3 regions of the Acidovorax sp. SRI_002 genome follow, and region 2 is predicted to be linked to each of the others. Evidence: predicted binding sites of a transcription regulator. Region 2 holds the regulator's gene; each other region holds the start of a gene.
The links. The regulator sigma-54, encoded in region 2, starts transcription at its own class of promoters, with help from an activator protein. The targets are predictions, from matches to a motif close to TGGCANGNAANCTGCTTT.
Positions count from the first base shown of each region.

Region 1: a site for sigma-54 is predicted at 3,114-3,131, ahead of AC2YJX_RS10215 (KpsF/GutQ family sugar-phosphate isomerase). Genes of this name have one in related genera too.
Region 3: a site for sigma-54 is predicted at 3,680-3,697, ahead of AC2YJX_RS08355 (ammonium transporter). Genes of this name have one in related genera too.

Region 1 covers NZ_JBYCZW010000003.1:442,383-448,500, forward strand. The annotation lists gene AC2YJX_RS10205 (EAL domain-containing protein) at 1-836, shown strand, start outside; gene AC2YJX_RS10210 (monovalent cation:proton antiporter family protein) at 1,056-3,041, opposite strand; gene AC2YJX_RS10215 (KpsF/GutQ family sugar-phosphate isomerase) at 3,167-4,168, shown strand; gene AC2YJX_RS10220 (KdsC family phosphatase) at 4,289-4,852, shown strand; gene lptC (LPS export ABC transporter periplasmic protein LptC) at 4,920-5,543, shown strand; gene AC2YJX_RS10230 (SDR family oxidoreductase) at 5,568-6,118, shown strand, end outside.
Region 2 covers NZ_JBYCZW010000008.1:276,298-282,415, reverse strand. The annotation lists gene argS (arginine--tRNA ligase) at 1-609, shown strand, start outside; gene AC2YJX_RS22355 (SPOR domain-containing protein) at 619-1,263, shown strand; gene AC2YJX_RS22350 (thiol:disulfide interchange protein DsbA/DsbL) at 1,344-2,000, shown strand; gene lptA (lipopolysaccharide transport periplasmic protein LptA) at 2,109-2,762, shown strand; gene lptB (LPS export ABC transporter ATP-binding protein) at 2,774-3,571, shown strand; gene AC2YJX_RS22335 (RNA polymerase factor sigma-54) at 3,571-5,160, shown strand; gene AC2YJX_RS22330 (acyl-CoA thioesterase) at 5,228-5,710, shown strand; gene AC2YJX_RS22325 (THUMP domain-containing class I SAM-dependent RNA methyltransferase) at 5,707-6,118, shown strand, end outside.
Region 3 covers NZ_JBYCZW010000003.1:40,217-46,334, reverse strand. The annotation lists gene AC2YJX_RS08375 (amino acid ABC transporter ATP-binding protein) at 1-684, opposite strand, end outside; gene AC2YJX_RS08370 (amino acid ABC transporter permease) at 681-1,463, opposite strand; gene AC2YJX_RS08365 (transporter substrate-binding domain-containing protein) at 1,589-2,353, opposite strand; gene AC2YJX_RS08360 (sulfite exporter TauE/SafE family protein) at 2,607-3,365, opposite strand; gene AC2YJX_RS08355 (ammonium transporter) at 3,731-5,092, shown strand; gene AC2YJX_RS08350 (hypothetical protein) at 5,249-5,581, shown strand; gene AC2YJX_RS08345 (antibiotic biosynthesis monooxygenase family protein) at 5,618-5,968, opposite strand; gene AC2YJX_RS08340 (GMC family oxidoreductase) at 5,989-6,118, opposite strand, start outside.

The DNA of each region.
Region 1 (6,118 bases), on a different contig from region 2:
AGCGCGCCGATCTGGCCATGTACCAGGCCAAGGCGCAGGGCCGCAACACGCTGTGTTTCTTTGACCCCGCCATGCAGGCGGCGGCGTCTGCGAGGTCGGCGCTGGAAGGCGACATGCGGCAGGGCATTCTGCGCAACGAGTTCCTGCTGCATTACCAGCCGGTGGTGGACGAGGCCGGCAAGGTGCTGGGGGCCGAGGCGCTGGTGCGCTGGAACCACCCGCAGCGCGGCATGGTGCCTCCCGGCGACTTCATCCCCCTGGCAGAGCAGACCGGACTGATCCTGGCGCTAGGGCGCCAGGTGCTGACCATGGCCTGCCGTCAGCTGGCGCTCTGGGCAACAGCGCCGCACACTGCGGACTGGACCGTGGCCGTGAACGTGAGCGCGCAGGAGTTTCGCCAACCCGGCTTTGCCGACGAAGTACTCAGCGTGCTGCGCGATTGCGGGGCGGACCCGGCCCACCTCAAGCTCGAACTGACCGAAAGCCTGCTGCTGCATGATGTGGAAGACAGCATCCTCAAGATGCAGGCGCTGCGCACGCTCGGCGTGGGCTTCTCGCTGGACGACTTTGGCACGGGCTATTCGAGCCTGAGCTACCTCAAGCGCCTGCCACTGGACCAGCTCAAGATCGACCAGAGCTTTGTGCGCGACGTGCTCACCGACCCCAACGACGCCACCATCGCCTGCACCATCATCACCCTGGCCCACAGCCTGGGCCTGGACGTGGTGGCCGAAGGGGTGGAAACCGAAGGGCAGCGCGCGTTCCTGTTGCGTAACGGTTGCCAGCAGTTCCAGGGCTACCTGTTCGGGCGGCCCGGGCCCGCCGAGCTTTTGTAGTTTGCTATTAAATGGATAGCTATTGACGCTTGATAGATAAGCGCTAGAGCCATATTTAATTCAAATTTTGGCGCCAGCCTCAGCCACTGGCACGCACTAGGCGAGAGATGCCAAGCAAGGGCCGCCCCGCAGCGAGGGCATCGTCCCCCTTCCCGGAGCGCGTAGCGCGTAGAGAGAAGGGGGAAGGCACGCGGTGCCTCAGGGGAATGTACCCTGCCTCTACCCCCGCAACAACTTGTCCTCCGCCAGCGCCAGCGCCGCCGGGTGCCCTGAGAGCACCAGCGTGTCGCCTTCGGCCAGCTGTGCGTCGTCCTCCGCTGCGCTGATGTGGCCGTTGCCACGCCGCAGGTTCACCACCCGAACGCCCATGGCGGGCAGGGCCAGCTGGCCCAGGCTGCGGCCCAGGGCCGTGGAGCCGGGCGGCAGGTTGATGGTGGACAGGCGTTCTTGGTCGCGCTCGTTGGCCGTGTCGTCGTCGGCGCCGTGGAAGTAGCCGCGCAGCAGGTTGTAGCGCGCATCGCGCTGGTCCTGCACCAGGCGCAGCACGCGGCGCATGGGTACGCCCACCAGGGCCAGCGCGTGGCTGGCGAGCATTAGCGAGCCTTCGATGGCCTCGGGCACGACCTCGGTGGCGCCCGCCTCTTGCAGCTTGTCCAGGTGCAGGTCGTCCTGCGTGCGCACCACCACGGGCACCTGTGGTGCGTGCGAGCGCGCGTTGGCCAGCACCTTCAGGGCGGCCGGCACGTCGATGTAGGTGATCGCCACCGCGCTGGCACGCACCAGGCCAGCGGCCATCAGCGCCTGCAGGCGGGTGGCGTCGCCATACACCACCGAATCGCCCGCAGCGGCGGCCTGGCGCACACGGTCCGGGTCCAGGTCCAGCGCCATGTAGGGGATGCCTTCATGCTCCAGCATGCGCGCCAGGTTTTGTCCGCAGCGGCCGTAGCCGCAGATGATCACGTGTTTGCTGGTGTTGATGGATTTGCGCGCGATGGACGTCATCTGCAGCGACTGCTGCAGCCAGTCGCTGGCCACCAGCTTCATCACGATGCGGTTGCTGTACATGATGAGAAACGGCGTCGCCAGCATCGACAGCACCATGGCGGCCAGGATGGGGTTCATCAGCGCGGGCTGCACCAGCCCGTTGGCCTGCGTGAGCGACAGCAGCACAAATCCGAACTCCCCCGCCTGGGCCAGGTAGAGCCCGGTGCGCAGGGCCACGCCCGTGGTGGCCCCCATGCTGCGGGCCAGCACCAGGATGATCCCCAGCTTGACCACCAGCGGCACCGTCAGCAGGGCCAGCACCAGCGCCCAGCGGTCCACCAGGATGTGCCAGTCCAGCATCATGCCGATGGTGATGAAAAACAGCCCCAGCAACACATCGTGAAACGGGCGGATGTCCGTGCCCACCTGGTGCTTGTACTCTGTCTCGGACACCAGCACGCCCGCGATGAAGGCGCCCAGCGCCAGGCTCAGCCCCGCCAGTTCGGTCAGCCAGGCCAGGCCCAGCGTGATCAGCAGCAGGTTGAGCATGAACAGCTCCTCGCTCTTGCGCCGCGCCACCAGCGTAAGCCACCAGCGCATGAACCGCTGCCCGCCCGTGAGCAGAATGCCCACCAGCACCGTGGCCTTGACCAGCGCCCACGCCAGCGCGGTCAGCAGCTGGTCTGACGAGGAACTCAGCGCGGGGATCAACACCAGCAGCGGCACCACGGCCAGATCCTGGAACAGCAGAATGCCCATCACGCGGCGGCCATGCTCGCTTTCGAGCTCAGCCCGCTCGGCCATGAGCTTGACCACAATGGCCGTGCTGCTCATCGCCATCACGCCCGAGAGCGCCAGCGCCGTCTGCCAGCCCATATCCCACACGCCGCCCACCCAGCGGGAGAGCACCAGTGCCGCGCCGGTGACCACCACCATCGTCAGCACCACCTGCATCAGCCCCAGGCCGAACACCTGGCGCCGCATGGCGCGCAGCTTGGGCAGGCTGAACTCCAGCCCGATGGCGAACATCAGGAACACCACGCCAAACTCGCCCAGGTGCCGCACCCCTTCCGAGTTCTGCGTCAGCGCCAGCGCATGGGGGCCGATGAGCACCCCCGCAGCCAGGTAGCCGAGCATGGGTGGCAGCTTGAGGCTGCGGCAGACCACAACACCCAGCACTGCGGCCAACAGATAAAGCAAGGTGAGGGCGAGTGAGGACATGGTTCGATGCTATCCGAGCCTTCCTGCGGCCCTCGGTGTTTTCTGTCCGAAGCAGGGTCCATGCCAGAGCCAGGGCAAAAAATCTGCCACCCGCGCAGGCATGCCCGGTCGATAGAATCCACCGGATGACCCCTGTGCCCGCCACGCTGCCCCCTTTTGACGCCGAACAGGCCCTGCGCCTGGCCCGCGAGACCTTTGACATCGAGGCGGCGGCGCTGACCGGGCTGGCGGCCCGCGTCGATGGCGTGTTTGCCGAGGCTGTGTTGATGGTGCTGCAGGCCCGTGGCCGTGTGGTGGTGATGGGCATGGGCAAAAGCGGCCACGTGGGCCGCAAGATTGCAGCCACGCTGGCATCTACGGGCACGCCGGCGTTTTTTGTGCACCCGGCCGAGGCCAGCCACGGCGATCTGGGCATGGTCACGGGCGACGACCTGGTCCTGGCGATCTCCAACAGCGGCGAAAGTGGTGAACTGACGGCCATCCTGCCCGTGCTCAAGCGCCTGGGCGCCCCGCTGATCGCGATGACCGGCGGGCTGCAGTCCACGCTCGCCCGCCATGCTGACCTGGTGCTCGACTGCAGCGTGGAGCGTGAGGCCTGCCCCCTGAACCTGGCCCCCACCGCCAGCACCACGGCCCAGCTGGCCATGGGCGACGCGCTGGCCGTGGCCCTGCTCGACGCCCGGGGCTTCCGCCCTGAAGACTTTGCCCGTTCGCACCCTGGCGGTGCGTTGGGGCGCAAGCTGCTCACCCATGTGAGCGATGTCATGCGCACCGGCAGCGAGGTGCCGCGTGTGGCTCCCGACGCCTCCTTCAGCGACCTCATGCGCGAAATGAGTGCCAAGGGCCTGGGCGCCTCGGCCGTCGTGGATGCCGCCGGCCAGGTGCTGGGCATCTTCACCGACGGCGACCTGCGCCGCCGCATCGAGGCCGGGGCCGACCTGCGCACTGCCACGGCGGGCCAGGTCATGCACCCCCACCCGCGCCGCATTGCCCCGGACGCCCTTGCGGTGGACGCCGCCGAAATGATGGAGGCGCATGCCATCACCAGCGTGCTGGTGGTGGATGCGGGAGGGGTGCTTACGGGGGTGGTGCACATCGGCGACCTGATGCGAGCCAAAGTCATATGACCTCACTTCAAATGACCCCCCTGAGTCGCTGCGCGCCTTCCCCCTTAGGGGACGCTCCCGGTGGCCCGGCGAAGCCGGTTCCACGGGTGCACTGGTCTTGGCTGTGCCCGTTCGATCTGCATGCCCCTTATTGAAATGACCCTGCCCGTGCTGCAATTTCCCCCCGAGCTGCTGCTGCGCGCCCAAGGCGTGCGCATTGCCTTCTTCGATGTCGATGGCGTGCTGACCGATGGCGGCCTGTATTTCAGCGAATCGGGCGAAACGCTCAAGCGCTTCAATACGCTGGACGGGCATGGGCTCAAGCTGCTGCAAAAGGCAGGCATCACGCCTGCGGTCATCACGGGCCGCGACTCCGCGCCGCTGCGCGTGCGCCTGAAGGCGCTGGGGGTCGAACATGCGGTGTTCGGCACCGAAGACAAACGCCCCGCCGCTGAGCAGATGCTGGCCACGCTGGGGCTGGACTGGTCCCAGGCTGCAGCGATGGGTGACGACTGGCCCGACCTGCCGGTGATGTGCCGCAGTGCTTTCGCGTGCGCCCCGGCCAACGCCCAGGCCGAAGTGCGCCACGCCGCCCATTTTGTGACGCAGGCCCGGGGCGGCGATGGTGCCGCGCGCGAACTGTGTGATCTGCTGCTGGTGGCCTCGGGCCGCTATGCCGCACTGCTGGCGGAGTACACCGCATGAACCGGGGTTTTCTGCGCTCTTTCCCCACCCGCCAGGTTGTCGTGCCGGGCCCGGAGGCAACACCGTGATGCGCAACTGGGTCCGCCAGGGCTGGGAACAGTTCTCGCTCTATCTGCCCGTCGTGCTCATGGGGCTGCTGGCGCTGGGCACCTGGTGGCTGGTGCGCAACGCGCCCATGCCCCTGCTGCCTGCCATCGAGCGCCAACAAGGCAACCAGCCCGACTATTTCATGAAGTCGTTCTCGGTAAAAAGCTTTGACGCGAGCGGGCGCCTGCAAAGCGAAGTGCAGGGCGAAGAAGCGCGGCACTACCCCGACTCCGACACGCTGGAGATCGACAAAGCGCGCATGCGCTCGGTGACGCCGCAGGGCCGCCTCACCGTGGCCACGGCAGACCGCGCCCTGACCAACGCCGATGGTTCGGAGGTGCAGCTGTTTGGCAATGCCATCGTCACGCGCGAGCCCCTGCCCGCCAAGCCTGGGTCACCCGCCCAGCCTCGGCTGGAGTTCCGCAGCGAATTTTTGCACGCTTACACCAACACCGAACGCGTGCGTTCCGACAAGCCCGTCACCCTCACGCGCGGCAATGATCGCTTCACGGCCGACGGCATGGACTACGACAACCTCGACCAGGTGCTGCAGCTGCGCGGACGTGTGCGTGGCGTGCTCCAGCCCGGCGCGGCCAAGCCCTAGTACGCCGCCCCGATCGGAGCCCGCATGACCACTCCCCTTGTCTTCATCACCGGCGCGTCCAGCGGCATCGGCCAGGCCCTGGCCCTGCGCTTTCACCGGTCGGGCTACCGCCTGGCCCTGGTGGCGCGCCGCACCTCTGAGGTCAAAACATGGGCTAGCGCTCAAGGAATAAGCGCTGACAGCTACGAAATTTATAGTGCAGATGTAGCCGTGACCGACAGCATCGTTGCTGCGGGCCGCGATTGCATCGCACGCCAAGGGGTGCCTGACGTGGTCATTGCCAATGCGGGTATCAGTGTGGGCATGGACACGGCAGTGCGCGACGACATCGACGTGATGGCACGCACCTTTGCCACCAACAACATCGGCGTGGCGGCCACCTTCCATCCCTTTGCGGACGCGATGGCGCAGCGTGGCAGCGGCACGCTGGTGGGCATCGGCAGCGTGGCAGGCATCCGTGGCCTGCCCGGGCATGGTGCGTATTGCGCCAGCAAGGCGGCCGTCATCAGCTACTGCGAGAGCCTGCGCGGGGAGATGCGCCCCCACGGAGTGCGTGTGGTCACCATTTCTCCGGG
Region 2 (6,118 bases):
GTGGGCATTCCGCAGGGCTACCCTGACTACGTGCTGCACACGATGGTGCGTGTGGTCAAGGGTGGTGAAGAGGTCAAGATCAGCAAGCGCGCAGGCAGCTATGTCACGCTGCGCGACCTGATCGAATGGACCAGCAAGGACGCCGTGCGTTTCTTCTTGCTCTCCCGCAAGCCCGATACCGAGTACACCTTCGACGTGGACCTGGCCGTGGCGCAGAACAACGACAACCCCGTGTACTACGTGCAGTACGCGCATGCCCGCATCCAGTCGGTGCTGCGCGCTTGGCAAGAGGCTGGCGGTGGCGACGTGGCTTCGCTGCACGATATTGATCTGTCGGCTCTCGAAGGCCCACAGGCCCAGGCGCTGATGCTGCAGCTGGCCAAGTACCCCGAAATGCTCACGGCTGCGGCCGACGGCGAAGCCCCGCACGATGTGACCTTCTACCTGCGCGACCTTGCCGCCAGCTACCACAGCTACTACGACGCCGAGCGCATCCTGGTGGACGACGAGGCCGTGAAGAAGGCTCGCCTGGCGCTGGTCGCCGCCACCGCGCAGGTATTGCACAATGGCCTGGCCGTGCTGGGCGTGTCGGCTCCAACCAGAATGTAAGCAGTCACTATGAAGAAACAACAGACGGGCGGGACCATCGTCGGCTTTATCGTTGGGGTCATCGTGGGCCTGGGCGCTGCCTTGGCTGTGGCGGTGTACGTGACCAAGGTGCCGGTGCCCTTCCTCAACAAGGGCAATGGCCGGGGCGTGGACATGGACGCCGCCGAGACCCAGAAGAACAAGAACTGGGATCCCAATTCGCCTTTGTATGGCAAGAATCCGGCTCGCCCGGCAGCCCCGCCCGCTGTGGCTGCCTCGGCGCCCACCCCAGCCGCGCCGGATGCGCGGGCTGTGGCATCGGCGCCCGCACCCAAGCCCGCTGCCAGCAAGCCCGAGGCCAAGGCTGAAACCAAGCCCGGCGCCGACCCGCTGGGCGATCTGGCCGTGGCCAAGGCTGCTGCCAAGGGCAATCTGGACCCGTTCGACTACTTTGTCCAGGCCGGGGCTTTCCGCACCCAGGCGGACGCCGATGCGCAGCGCGCCAAGCTGGCCATGCTGGGCTGGGAGGCCCGCGTGAGCGAGCGTGAGCAAAATGGCCGGGCGGTGTTCCGCGTGCGTGTGGGGCCGTTCACCAAGCGCGACGACGCCGAGCAGCTCAAGGAGAAGCTCGATGGCGCCGGTCTGGAGTCGGCGCTGGTGCGCGTGCAGCGCTGATGCGCCAAGCTTCGGGAGGCTGAACTTTTTGCGGGGGCATGGCTCACATCCCCCAGACCTGTAACAGGAGAGTCTTTGTCATGAAACGCCGTGAGTTTTCTTTGTCCGCCGCCTCGGCGGTTGCCGCTTCCGCCCTGACGTTGCCAGTGGCCACCCCCGCGCTGGCTCAGGCCCGCCAGTTCAAGGAGGGCAAGGACTTCCGGCGGCTGGACAAGCCGGTAGCGCCCGACGCGCCTGCGGGCAAGGTCGATGTGATCGAGTTCTTCTGGTACAGCTGCCCCCACTGCAACGCCTTTGAACCCGCGCTCGACGCCTGGGTCAAGGCCGCCCCCAAGGACCTCTCCGTCCGTCGTATGCCCGTGGCCTTCAACGCGAGCTTTGTGCCCCAGCAAAAGTTGTACTACGCCCTGGAAGGCATGGGCAAGCTCGAAGCCCTGCACGCCAAGGTGTTCCGCGCCATCCATGTGGAAAAGCAGAAGCTGGCCAAGGACGACGAAATTTTTGCCTGGGTGGCCCAACAGGGTGTGGACGCCGCCAAGTTCAAGGAAATCTACACCTCGTTCAGCGTGTCCAACCAGGTTCGCCGTGCTTCGCAACTGCAGGACGCCTACGGTGTGGAGGGCGTGCCCTCGATGGGTGTGGCGGGCAAGTTCTACACCGATGGCACCATGGCGGGCAGCATGCAAAACGTGCTGCAGGTGGTGGAACATCTGGCGACAGTGGCCCGCAAAGGCTGACGGTTTTCGCCCGGCCGCCGGTTCCCATTGGCAAAAGCCCGCACATGCGGGCTTTTTTCATGGAGGAACGCGACGGGGTGGCTACAATGATTGCAAGATTCGTGCCCTATGAACCATCGCCTCCTTCCGATCCTCCTGCTCGCGGCCCTGGCCTGCACCTTCGGTGTGGCCCATGCCGAAAAGGCCGACCGCGCCAAGCCCATGAACATTGAGGCGGACGCTTTGCGCCATGATGAGCTCAAGCAAACCAGCGTGTTCTCTGGCCGCGTGGTCATGACCAAGGGCTCCATCGTGCTGCGTGGCGCGCGGCTGGATGTGCGCCAGGATGCCGATGGCTACCAGTACGGTGTGGTCACGGCTGAGCCCGGCAAGCGCGCCTTCTTCCGGCAAAAGCGCGACACCCTGCCGGGAGCACCCGATGAGTTCATCGAAGGCGAGAGCGAAGTCATCGAGTACGACGGCAAGGCCGACAACGTGCGCTTCATCACCCGTGCCGAGTTGCGCCGCTACCGGGGCGCTGTGCTCAGCGACGAGATCACCGGCGCCGTGATTGTCTACAACAACCTGACCGACGTGTTCTCCGTGGACGGAAAGCGCACCGCCACCAACGCTGCGGGCGATGCCCCCGCGCCGGGCAGCCGCGTGCGCGCCGTGCTGGCCCCCAAAGATCCACCGCCCGCTGCGGCGGCCCCCGAGGCGGCGTCCCCGGCCTCAGCCCCGGCGCTGCGCCCCAGCAACAGCCTTGGCGGCGGCGCCAAGTGAGTGGGCCCGCTGTGAGTACCGGTCCTGACACTCAGGCGGGTAGCCGCCTGGGGCCTGATTCCCAGGCGGGCAGCCGCCTGGAGGTGCAGCACCTGGCGAAGTCTTATGGCAGCCGCAAGGTCGTCAAGGACGTTTCGCTGGTCGTGCAAAAAGGTGAGGTCGTGGGGCTGCTCGGCCCCAACGGCGCGGGCAAGACCACCTCGTTCTACATGATCGTGGGCCTGGTGCGCAGCGACGAGGGAGACATCCGCATCGACGGCCAATCGGTGGCCCACATGCCCATCCACCGGCGCTCGCGCCTGGGCCTGTCGTACCTGCCTCAGGAAGCCTCGATCTTTCGCAAACTCACGGTCGAAGAGAACGTGCGCGCCGTGCTGGAACTGCAGCGTGGTGATGACGGCCAGCCGCTCTCGCGCGACGCCATCGAGGAGCGCCTGACGGCCCTGCTGCAGGAGCTGCGCGTGGACCACCTGCGCGCCTCGCCCGCCATGGCCCTGTCCGGCGGCGAGCGCCGCCGCGTCGAGATTGCCCGGGCCCTGGCTACACAACCGCGTTTCATCCTGCTGGACGAGCCCTTTGCCGGCATCGACCCCATTGCCGTGATCGAGATCCAGCGCATCATCGGCTTCCTGAAGGCGCGGGGCATTGGTGTGCTCATCACCGACCACAATGTGCGCGAAACCCTGGGCATCTGCGACCACGCCTTCATCATCAGCGATGGCCGCGTGCTCGCGCAGGGCACGCCGTCCGAGATCGTGGACAACGCCGAGGTACGACGTGTTTACCTTGGCGAACACTTCAGGATGTGATGAAGCCTGGACTCTCGCTGCGCGTCTCGCAGCATCTTGCATTGACCCCCCAGCTTCAGCAGTCCATTCGGCTGCTGCAGTTGTCCACGCTCGAACTCTCGCAGGAAGTCGAGCAGATGCTCGACGAAAACCCGTTCCTCGAACGCAATGCCGACGAAGCTCCGCGCGAGGAGTTTGGCCTGGAAGCCGCCGACACGCCCGCGCAGCCCGATGAGTACAGCGCCGATGATGCTATATTTTCAGGAGCTATCAGCGCAAGCAGCACAAGCGCTGAAGGCCAAAATGATGCTGAAGCACCGAGTGCTGGCGCTGACGAGCCTGACTGGAGCGGTGACGGCACGGTAGAAATGGCGCCCAACGACGCGGAGTGGGGCGGGGATGCGCCCGCCCGCAACCGCAACGACTCCGAAGGCGACGAGGCCGACGCCACCGAGCTGGCCCGTTCGCATGAATCGCTGACCGCCTTTTTGCACCGTCAGGCGCTGGCGCTGCGCTTGTCCGAGATCGACCGCGCCGCGCTGCGTTTTCTCATTGAATCGCTCAACGACGACGGCTACCTCGAAGAGCCGCTGGAAGAGCTGGCCATCAGCCTGGCCGGGCCGGACGACCTGGAGCAAATCGAAGAGCTGGTGCACCGCTTCACCGTGGCCCAGCGCCTGCTGCAAAGCCTGGAGCCCACCGGCGTGGGTGCGCGCAACCTGGCCGAATGCCTGACGCTGCAGCTCACGGCGCTGGCTGCCGACGAGGACAGCGATGCTGACCCCGACACGGTGCAGACCGCGCTGCGCATTTGTCAGCAGCCGCTGGAGATGCTGGCCCGCCGCGACATCCGCCGCCTGACGCAGCTGTGTGGCGACGGCGAAGAGCGCACTCGCGCCGCCATGGCGCTGATCGCTCGCCTGGAGCCCCGCCCCGGCCGTCGCTTTGCCGACGTGGAGCGCAACATCATCATTCCCGATGTCATCGTGCGCAAAGCCGGGCGTGCCAATGGACGCGATGGCCAGCACAACTTCATCGTCAGCCTCAACCCCGATGTGATGCCGCGCCTGCGCGTGCACGACATTTATGCTGGCGCCCTGCGCGGCCACAAGGGCGGCGAGGGTCACCAGGGCATGCAGCAGCGCCTGCAGGAGGCGCGCTGGTTCATCAAGAACATCCAGCAGCGCTTTGACACCATCCTGCGCGTCTCGCGCGCCATCGTGGAGCGGCAAAAAAGCTTCTTCACCCACGGCGAGTTGGCCATGCGCCCGCTGGTGCTGCGCGACATCGCCGACGAACTGGGCCTGCACGAATCCACCATCAGCCGCGTGACCACCGCCAAATACATGGCTACGCCAATTGGCACGTATGAGCTGAAGTACTTCTTTGGCTCCGGCCTTGGCACCGAGACGGGTGGCAATGCATCCAGCACCGCCGTGCGCGCCCTTATCAAACAGTTTGTGGCCGCAGAAAGCCCCGCCAAGCCGCTGTCCGACAGCCAGATCGCCGAGATGCTCAAGGAGCAGGGCATCGAGTGCGCACGCCGCACCGTGGCCAAGTACCGCGAAGCGCTCAAGATCGCGCCGGCCAACCTGCGCAAGGCGCTGTAGGTACCCCGGTTGGGGGCGCATGGCTCGCCCTGTTTGAATTTTTCGTTTTTCTATCCGCCACCCCACCATGGCCCGCATCGTCTTCGACCTCCCCCCGCACTTCGGCTTTGCCACCGAGCTGCAGATCTACATCAGCCACGTCAACCAAGGCGGGCACCTGGACAACGCGCAACTGCTGAGCCTGGTCTCTGAAGCGCGGGTGCGCTTCTTCCAGTCGCTGGGCTACCCCGAGGCCGACGTGGGCGGGCTGTCCATCGTGGTCGGCGACATCGTGGCGCAGTACAAGTCCGAAGGTTTCCACGGTGAAACCATGCGCGTGGAGATGGCGCCTGCGGACTTCAACCGCTATGGGTTTGACCTGGTCTTTTGCATGACCGAGAAGACCTCAGGCCGCGAGGTGGCGCGCGGCAAGATCGGCATCGTCTTCATCGGCAAGGCCGACCGCAAGGTGGCGCCGATCCCCGAATCCATCCGCCAATTGCTGCTGGCCCGCGCGGGAACGCCGGATTCCCACGCATTGTCTGAGCGCGTATCCTCCCCATCGACATGAACCAACTCCAACTTTTTCTCCCCTGCGCCGCTGGTGTGGAGGGCTTTCTGGCCGACGAGGTGCATGGCATCACCGGCCTCACGGGGCAAGACCTGCTGGTCGGCCGCGGCGGCGTGCTGCTGCGCGCCTCGTGGCGCGAGGCGCTGCTGCTCAACCTGCACAGCCGCCTGGCCCAGCGCGTGCTGGTGCAGTTGGCGCACCGCCCGTACCGCTCCGAGAACGATCTCTATGCCATGGCCAGCGACGTGGCCTGGGAAATCTGGTTCACCACGCGCCAGACCTTCAAGGTCGAGGTGACCGCCCAGCACAGCCCGCTGCAGAGCCTCAACTTCGCAGGTCTCAAGGTCAAGGACGCCGTGGCCGACCGCTTTCGCGCCAAAAGCGGGGTGCGCCCCGACGTGAACACCC
Region 3 (6,118 bases), on a different contig from region 2:
CGCATCGTGCGCAATGCGGCCTTGATCGAAGAACATCACGCGGTCGGCCACCTCGCGCGCAAAGCCCATTTCGTGGGTGACCACAATCATGGTCATGCCACCACGCGCGAGGCCTCGCATCACGTCCAGCACTTCCTTGACCATCTCGGGGTCGAGTGCCGATGTGGGCTCGTCAAACAGCATCACCTTGGGTTGCATGGCCAGCGCCCGCGCAATGGCCACCCGCTGCTGCTGCCCGCCCGACAGCTGCCACGGGTACTTGTGTGCGTGGTCCTGCATGCCCACGCGGCGCAGCAGCTGCATGGCTTCGTCGTTGGCCTGGGTGCGCGGGGTGCGGCGAATGCGGCGGGGCGCCAGCGTCACGTTGTCCAGCACGCTCATGTGGCCGAACAGGTTGAACTGCTGGAACACCATGCCCACCTCGCAGCGCTGGCGCTGCAGGGTGGTGAGGTCGTCGCACACCTCCACGCCATCGATGGTGATGCGCCCGCTGTCGTGGGGTTCCAGCCGGTTGATGGCACGCAGCAGGGTGCTCTTGCCCGAGCCCGAGGCGCCGATGATCACCGTTACCTCGCCGGTGTGGAACACGGTGGAGACGTCCTTGAGCACCTGGTGTGCACCAAACGACTTGCACACCCGCTCGGCCACGATGTAGGGCTTGGGCTGGTTGGTCGTTGCGGTCATCGGTTGCGCCCTTCCACGTCAAAGCGGTATTCGACGGCGTTGGAGACTTGCGTGACCAGCGTGGTCAGCAGCAGGTAGGTGATGGCCACCGTGGTCAGCGTGGCAATGGGCTGGAACGTGGCCGACTGGATGCGGTTGCCCACATTGGTCAGCTCCACCACGCCAATCGCATAGGCCAGCGATGAGTCCTTGAGCAGCGCCACAAAGTTGCTCACCAGCGGCGGCAGCGAGATCTTGAACGCCTGCGGAAACACCACGTCCAGGAACACGTGCATGCGGCCCAGGCCCAGCGCCTTGGCGGCCTCGGTCTGACCCCGGGGGACGGCCAGCAGGCCGGCGCGCAGGGCTTCGGCGTTGTAGGCGCCCACGTTCAGCCCCAGGGCCACGACGGCGGCGGCAAAGTCGGGCAGATTCAGCCCCGGCACCAGCACGGGCAGGGCAAAGTACACAAACAGGATTTGCACCAAGAGCGGCGTGCCGCGAATAGCCCAGATGTACACGCCGGCCATCCAGCGCACGGCCGTCCAGCGGGCGGTGCGGGCCAGCGCCGCCGCCGTGCCCAGCACCAGGCCCACGGCACCACTGACCAGCGTGAGCCACAGCGTGGTGCGCGCGCCTTCGGAAAACGCCTGGGCGTTGGGGCCGATGGGGTCGGGAAAGAACGAAAGCAACTGGCCCAGCAACGAGAGGGCCAGAACCATCAGCACCAGTGCAGCGACCAGCGTGGCATTGCTGCGCTGCTGTCGGGACCAGCCTTGTGGCCAAAGAGCGAGAAGCATGGATCGGACGACCGGAAGGTCTTGGTTGGAAATCGGGTCGGCGGCAGGACCATGGTGACGCCGTCAAAAACAGCAAAGGGTGCGCAACGGGCCAGGCCCAGCGCACCCCGTAGCGTGTTTTTATATCAGTTGCAGCGCACGTCTTCGTTGAAATACTTCTTGGAGACGGCGGCGTAGCTGCCATCGGCCAGCACTTCGGCAAACGCCTTGTTCCAGGCATCCGCCAGGCCGGTGTTGCCCTTGGCCATGGCGGGGGCGATGCGTTCGATGAACAGCATGTCGCCGAGCTTGAACCCGGCCTTGGCGTTCTTGGCGGCGGCTTCCTTGGCCACGAACTTGTCGCTCACCCAGGCGTCGACGCGCTTGGAGATCAGGGCGCGCTGGGCATCGGTGTCTTGCGGGAAGTTCTTCACCTCCTTCACCCCGGTGAGCTTCTGCACGTTTTCCAGGTAGCTGGTGCCGGTCTGCACTGCCACCACCTTGCCGGTCAGGTCCTTGGCGTTGCGGATTTTTGCGTCCATGGCCACGATGATGCCGCCCGAGCAGTAGTGGGGGTTGGCAAACGTGACGGCCTTGGAGCGTTCTTCGGTCACGCCGTGCGAGGCAATGACAGCGTCCCAGCGGCTTTGGCCCAGGCCGGTCAGCAGTGCGTCAAAGCCCAGCGTCTTCCATTCGAGCTTCAGGCCCATCTTCTTGACCACCAGCTCTGCCACTTCCACCTCGAAACCCGTCAGCTTGGTGCCTTCGAAGAAGTTGAACGGGGCAAACTGGCCTTCGGTGGCCACGATGATCTTGCCGTCCTTCTTGATTTCGTCCAGCGTGCGGGCCTGGACGGCGAGGGCAGCGCACAGCGCCACGGCGGTGACAACGGCAGACTTGAAAAACTTCATGGCAGGTTCCTGTGGGGGTGGTTCAGGTACAAAAAATCCGGCATGCGGGTAGGCAAGCCGGAGCGGGTGAATGCAGGCATCGCCAACAGCGATGGGCCTCGTCATCAAACGGAAATGCGCAGAAATTATAGGACGGGCGTTCACATTCGGGCCATGCAGGGCAACCCCGATGACCTCGGGGCGCCCTGGTGGTAGGCCAGCTCAGCTTAGCAAGCATGATGCCATCCGGGGCACGAGCCCCTTCGGGCCTCGGCTAGCGCAGGAACGCGTCGTAACCCGTCTTGAGGATCAGCGTGCTCACCACCACGATGAAGATGCCACGCACAAAACCCGTGCCGTGCTTGAGCGCCAGGTGCGTGCCCAGCAGGCTGCCAACCACATTGGCGATGGCCAGCGTCACCGCAAAGTGCCACCACACATGGCCCTTGGCGGCAAACAGCGCGATGGCGGCGATGTTGGTGGCGCAATTGAGCAGCTTGGCCGAGGCCGAGGCGTTCAGGAAGTCATAGCCCAGCAGCCGCACAAACAGAAAAACGAAGAAACTGCCGGTGCCCGGGCCGAAGAAGCCGTCATAAAAGCCGATGACCACGCCGATCAGGCACGCCGCCAGCACTTCGGCCCTGCCCGCAAAGCGGGGTGTGTGGTGCCGCCCCAACTCTTTCTTGGCCAGCGTGTAGACCAGCACCCCCAGCAGCACCAGGGGCAGCAGCTTGCGCAGGAAGTCGGCCGACATCACGGTCACGGCCCAGGCGCCTGCAAACGACCCCGCAAAACCGGCCGCTGCCGCGGGCAGCATGGCCGACCAGCGAACCTGCACCTTGCGGCTGTACTGCCAGGTGGCCATGGCCGTGCCCCACACCGAGGCCGCCTTGTTGGTGCCCAGCAGCGTGGCAGGGGGCGCCCCGGGGAAAGCCGCAAACAGGGCCGGCACCATCACCAGCCCGCCACCCCCCACGATGGCATCCACGAAGCCTGCAAGCAGCGAGGCAAAGGTAATAAAAATCCATTCCATCGCAGGATTTTCGCAGCTTGCCTGCTATGGATTCAGGACTCCTCGGGGCACTGGCGAAAGGGAGGCCAGCGTAGAACAGGCAAGAAAAAGGCGCTGGGATCGCCAGCGCCTGGAAAAAAACGCACCTCGTTGGGTGCTTGAAATTTGTTTATTGGTAGAAAGAGTGTCTCCTCGGGCCCCTCGCTTGGCACACCGAAGCGCGCTTTCGAGTGCCGCAACTGTAGCGACTGCACTCCGCTGGTGCATTGGGGGTTTCCCGCCCCCGTTGTGGGGCAGTGATCGGGTTTCCAGGGGCGGAATCGGGGTGTTGGGGTTGGCACGGCTCGTGCAATCGCGCTTGTAACAATTTGCGAAAGGGAGCCGCCATGCGGGGAGTCAACCACCGGTTCGTTGGGGTAGGGTCGCTGTGTCTGGGCCTGTGCGCGAGTGCGCTGGCGCAGACGGCGCCAGAGGTGGCGGCGGGAGCGGTGCCTTCCTTGTCCCTCACACGTCCCGGGCTGGTGGCGCAGTCCACGATCAGCGCGGCAGATACCGCGTGGATGATGACCTCCACAGCGCTGGTGCTGCTGATGACGCTGCCGGGCATTGCCCTGTTCTACGCAGGCATGGTGCGCAAGAAGAACGTGCTCAACACCATGGCCAGCGTGGTGGCCATTGCCGCGCTGGTCAGCCTGCTGTGGTTTGGGGCGGGTTACTCGCTGGCCTTCACCCCGGGCAGCCCCTGGCTGGGGGGATGGGACCGCATCGGCTTTGCGGGCCTGGACTTTCAGCTCGCTGGCGGCAAGCTGGCCGTAAGCCATGTGGCGCCGCACATCCCCGAGTCGGTGTACGCCATGTTCCAGCTCACGTTTGCCATCATCACTGCCGCGCTGCTGGTGGGGGCGTTTGTCGAGCGCATGCGGTTTTCCGCCATGCTGATCTTCATCAGCCTTTGGACCCTGCTGGTCTACGCCCCTGTGGCGCACTGGGTGTGGGAGCCAGGGGGCTGGCTGGCCCAGATGGGTGCGCTGGACTTTGCCGGAGGCTCGGTGGTGCACGTGAATGCGGGTGTGGCCGGGCTGGTGTGCGCGTGGTTCCTGGGGCGGCGCACGGGCTATGGGCGCGAGGCGTTCGAGCCCTACAACCTGGGGCTGACCATGGCGGGCGCGGGCTTGTTGTGGGTGGGCTGGTTCGGCTTCAACGCAGGCTCTGCCGTGGCCGCCGACGGCCGTGCGGGGCTGGCGATGGCGGTGACGCACCTGGCCGCAGCGGCGGGTGCCTTGTCGTGGATGCTGGGCGAGTGGGTGGTGCGCGGGCGGCCATCCCTGCTGGGGCTTTGCTCTGGCCTGGTGGCGGGCCTGGTGGCCATTACGCCTGCTGCGGGTTTTGTCACGCTGCGCTCGGCAGCGGTGATTGGCGTGGTAGCGGGTTTGGCCTGCTACTGGGGCGCCACGGGGCTCAAGCGCCTGCTGCGCGCCGACGATTCCCTGGACGTGTTTGGGGTGCATGGCATCGGCGGCATCGTGGGCTCGCTGCTCACCGGCATGCTGGCCAGCCGCACCGTGGGGGGTGTGCCAGGCAGCTTGCTCACCCAGGCCATTGGCGTGGGCGCTGTGATGGCCTACAGCCTCGTCGCAACCGCCGTGCTGTTGTGGATCACCAACCTGGCTGTGGGCCTGCGGGTGGATGAGCAGAGCGAGCAGACCGGGCTCGACATTGCCCAGCACCGTGAGCGCCTGGGGAGTTAATGAAGTCCACCTCCCTGATGCCCTGCGGGCAGGGGGACGCAGCCAGCGCGGCGGGGCGGCCCTTGCGCGGCTGCCCGCGCTTGGGCCGCGCCGGTTTCATACGCTGCGGGTGGTGCGCAGCGCCATGGATGACTGAAATGCCATAAGGAGCCGACCATGCCCGATTCCGACAAGCTTGCCATTGCCGCCCATTTGCATGTGCTGCTGCGCCGCAAGACGGGGCGCGTGACCGACACTGAATGGATGGCTTCCAACGTTGAATATGCGCTGGAGATCGTGCGGTTCGCACGCCAACGTGCCCAGGAGGACAACGTTCCGGAGCTGGTCGAGTGGGCCGACCGCCTCGATCTCGCCATCCATGCCGCCCCACCTGCTGCGCCGCGGCGACCCTTGCTGGATGTGGCCACGCAGGCGGTGCGCCAGCGCATGGCGCCGCCGCCGCCAGAGCCTGCGCCGGAGGTTCCCCGTTATGTGGGAGGGATTCGCTGACCACGCTGCGGCCGGGTGGCCGTTGCGCGGGCGGTGTCAGTGCGCTGCCGTGCCTTGCACGAACAGGCCCGCCGTGGGCAGCAGCCCGGCCAGCTTGTCATCGCCATAGGTGCGCAGCACCTGCGCAATCACGACCTGGTAGCCGTTGAGCCACTGCGCTTGCGCCGCCTTGGCCTTCAGGTGGGCGGGGTGCTGCATCAATGCCTGCAGCGCTTCGAGCGACTGCCAGTAGTAGACGTTGGACACGAGGCCCTTGCCCGTGTCCTCCCACGATTCCTCGCCCAGGTAGCCGTCGATGGAGCGGGCGGCGGTCGCAATCGCCTCGTCCAGGCGGTGGAAGGCGTCGTCGAATTGTTTGGTGGCAAAGATGAAGGTGGAGGAGTACATGGGCGCGATGGTATCCGCGCTCATGCCGCGCGCCGCGCCTGGATGATCCACTCCGCCGCCTTCTCGGCCAGCATCAGTGTGGGCGAGTTGGTGTTGCCGCTGGTGATGGTGGGCATGGCCCCCGCATCCACCACGCGCAGGCCTGCAATG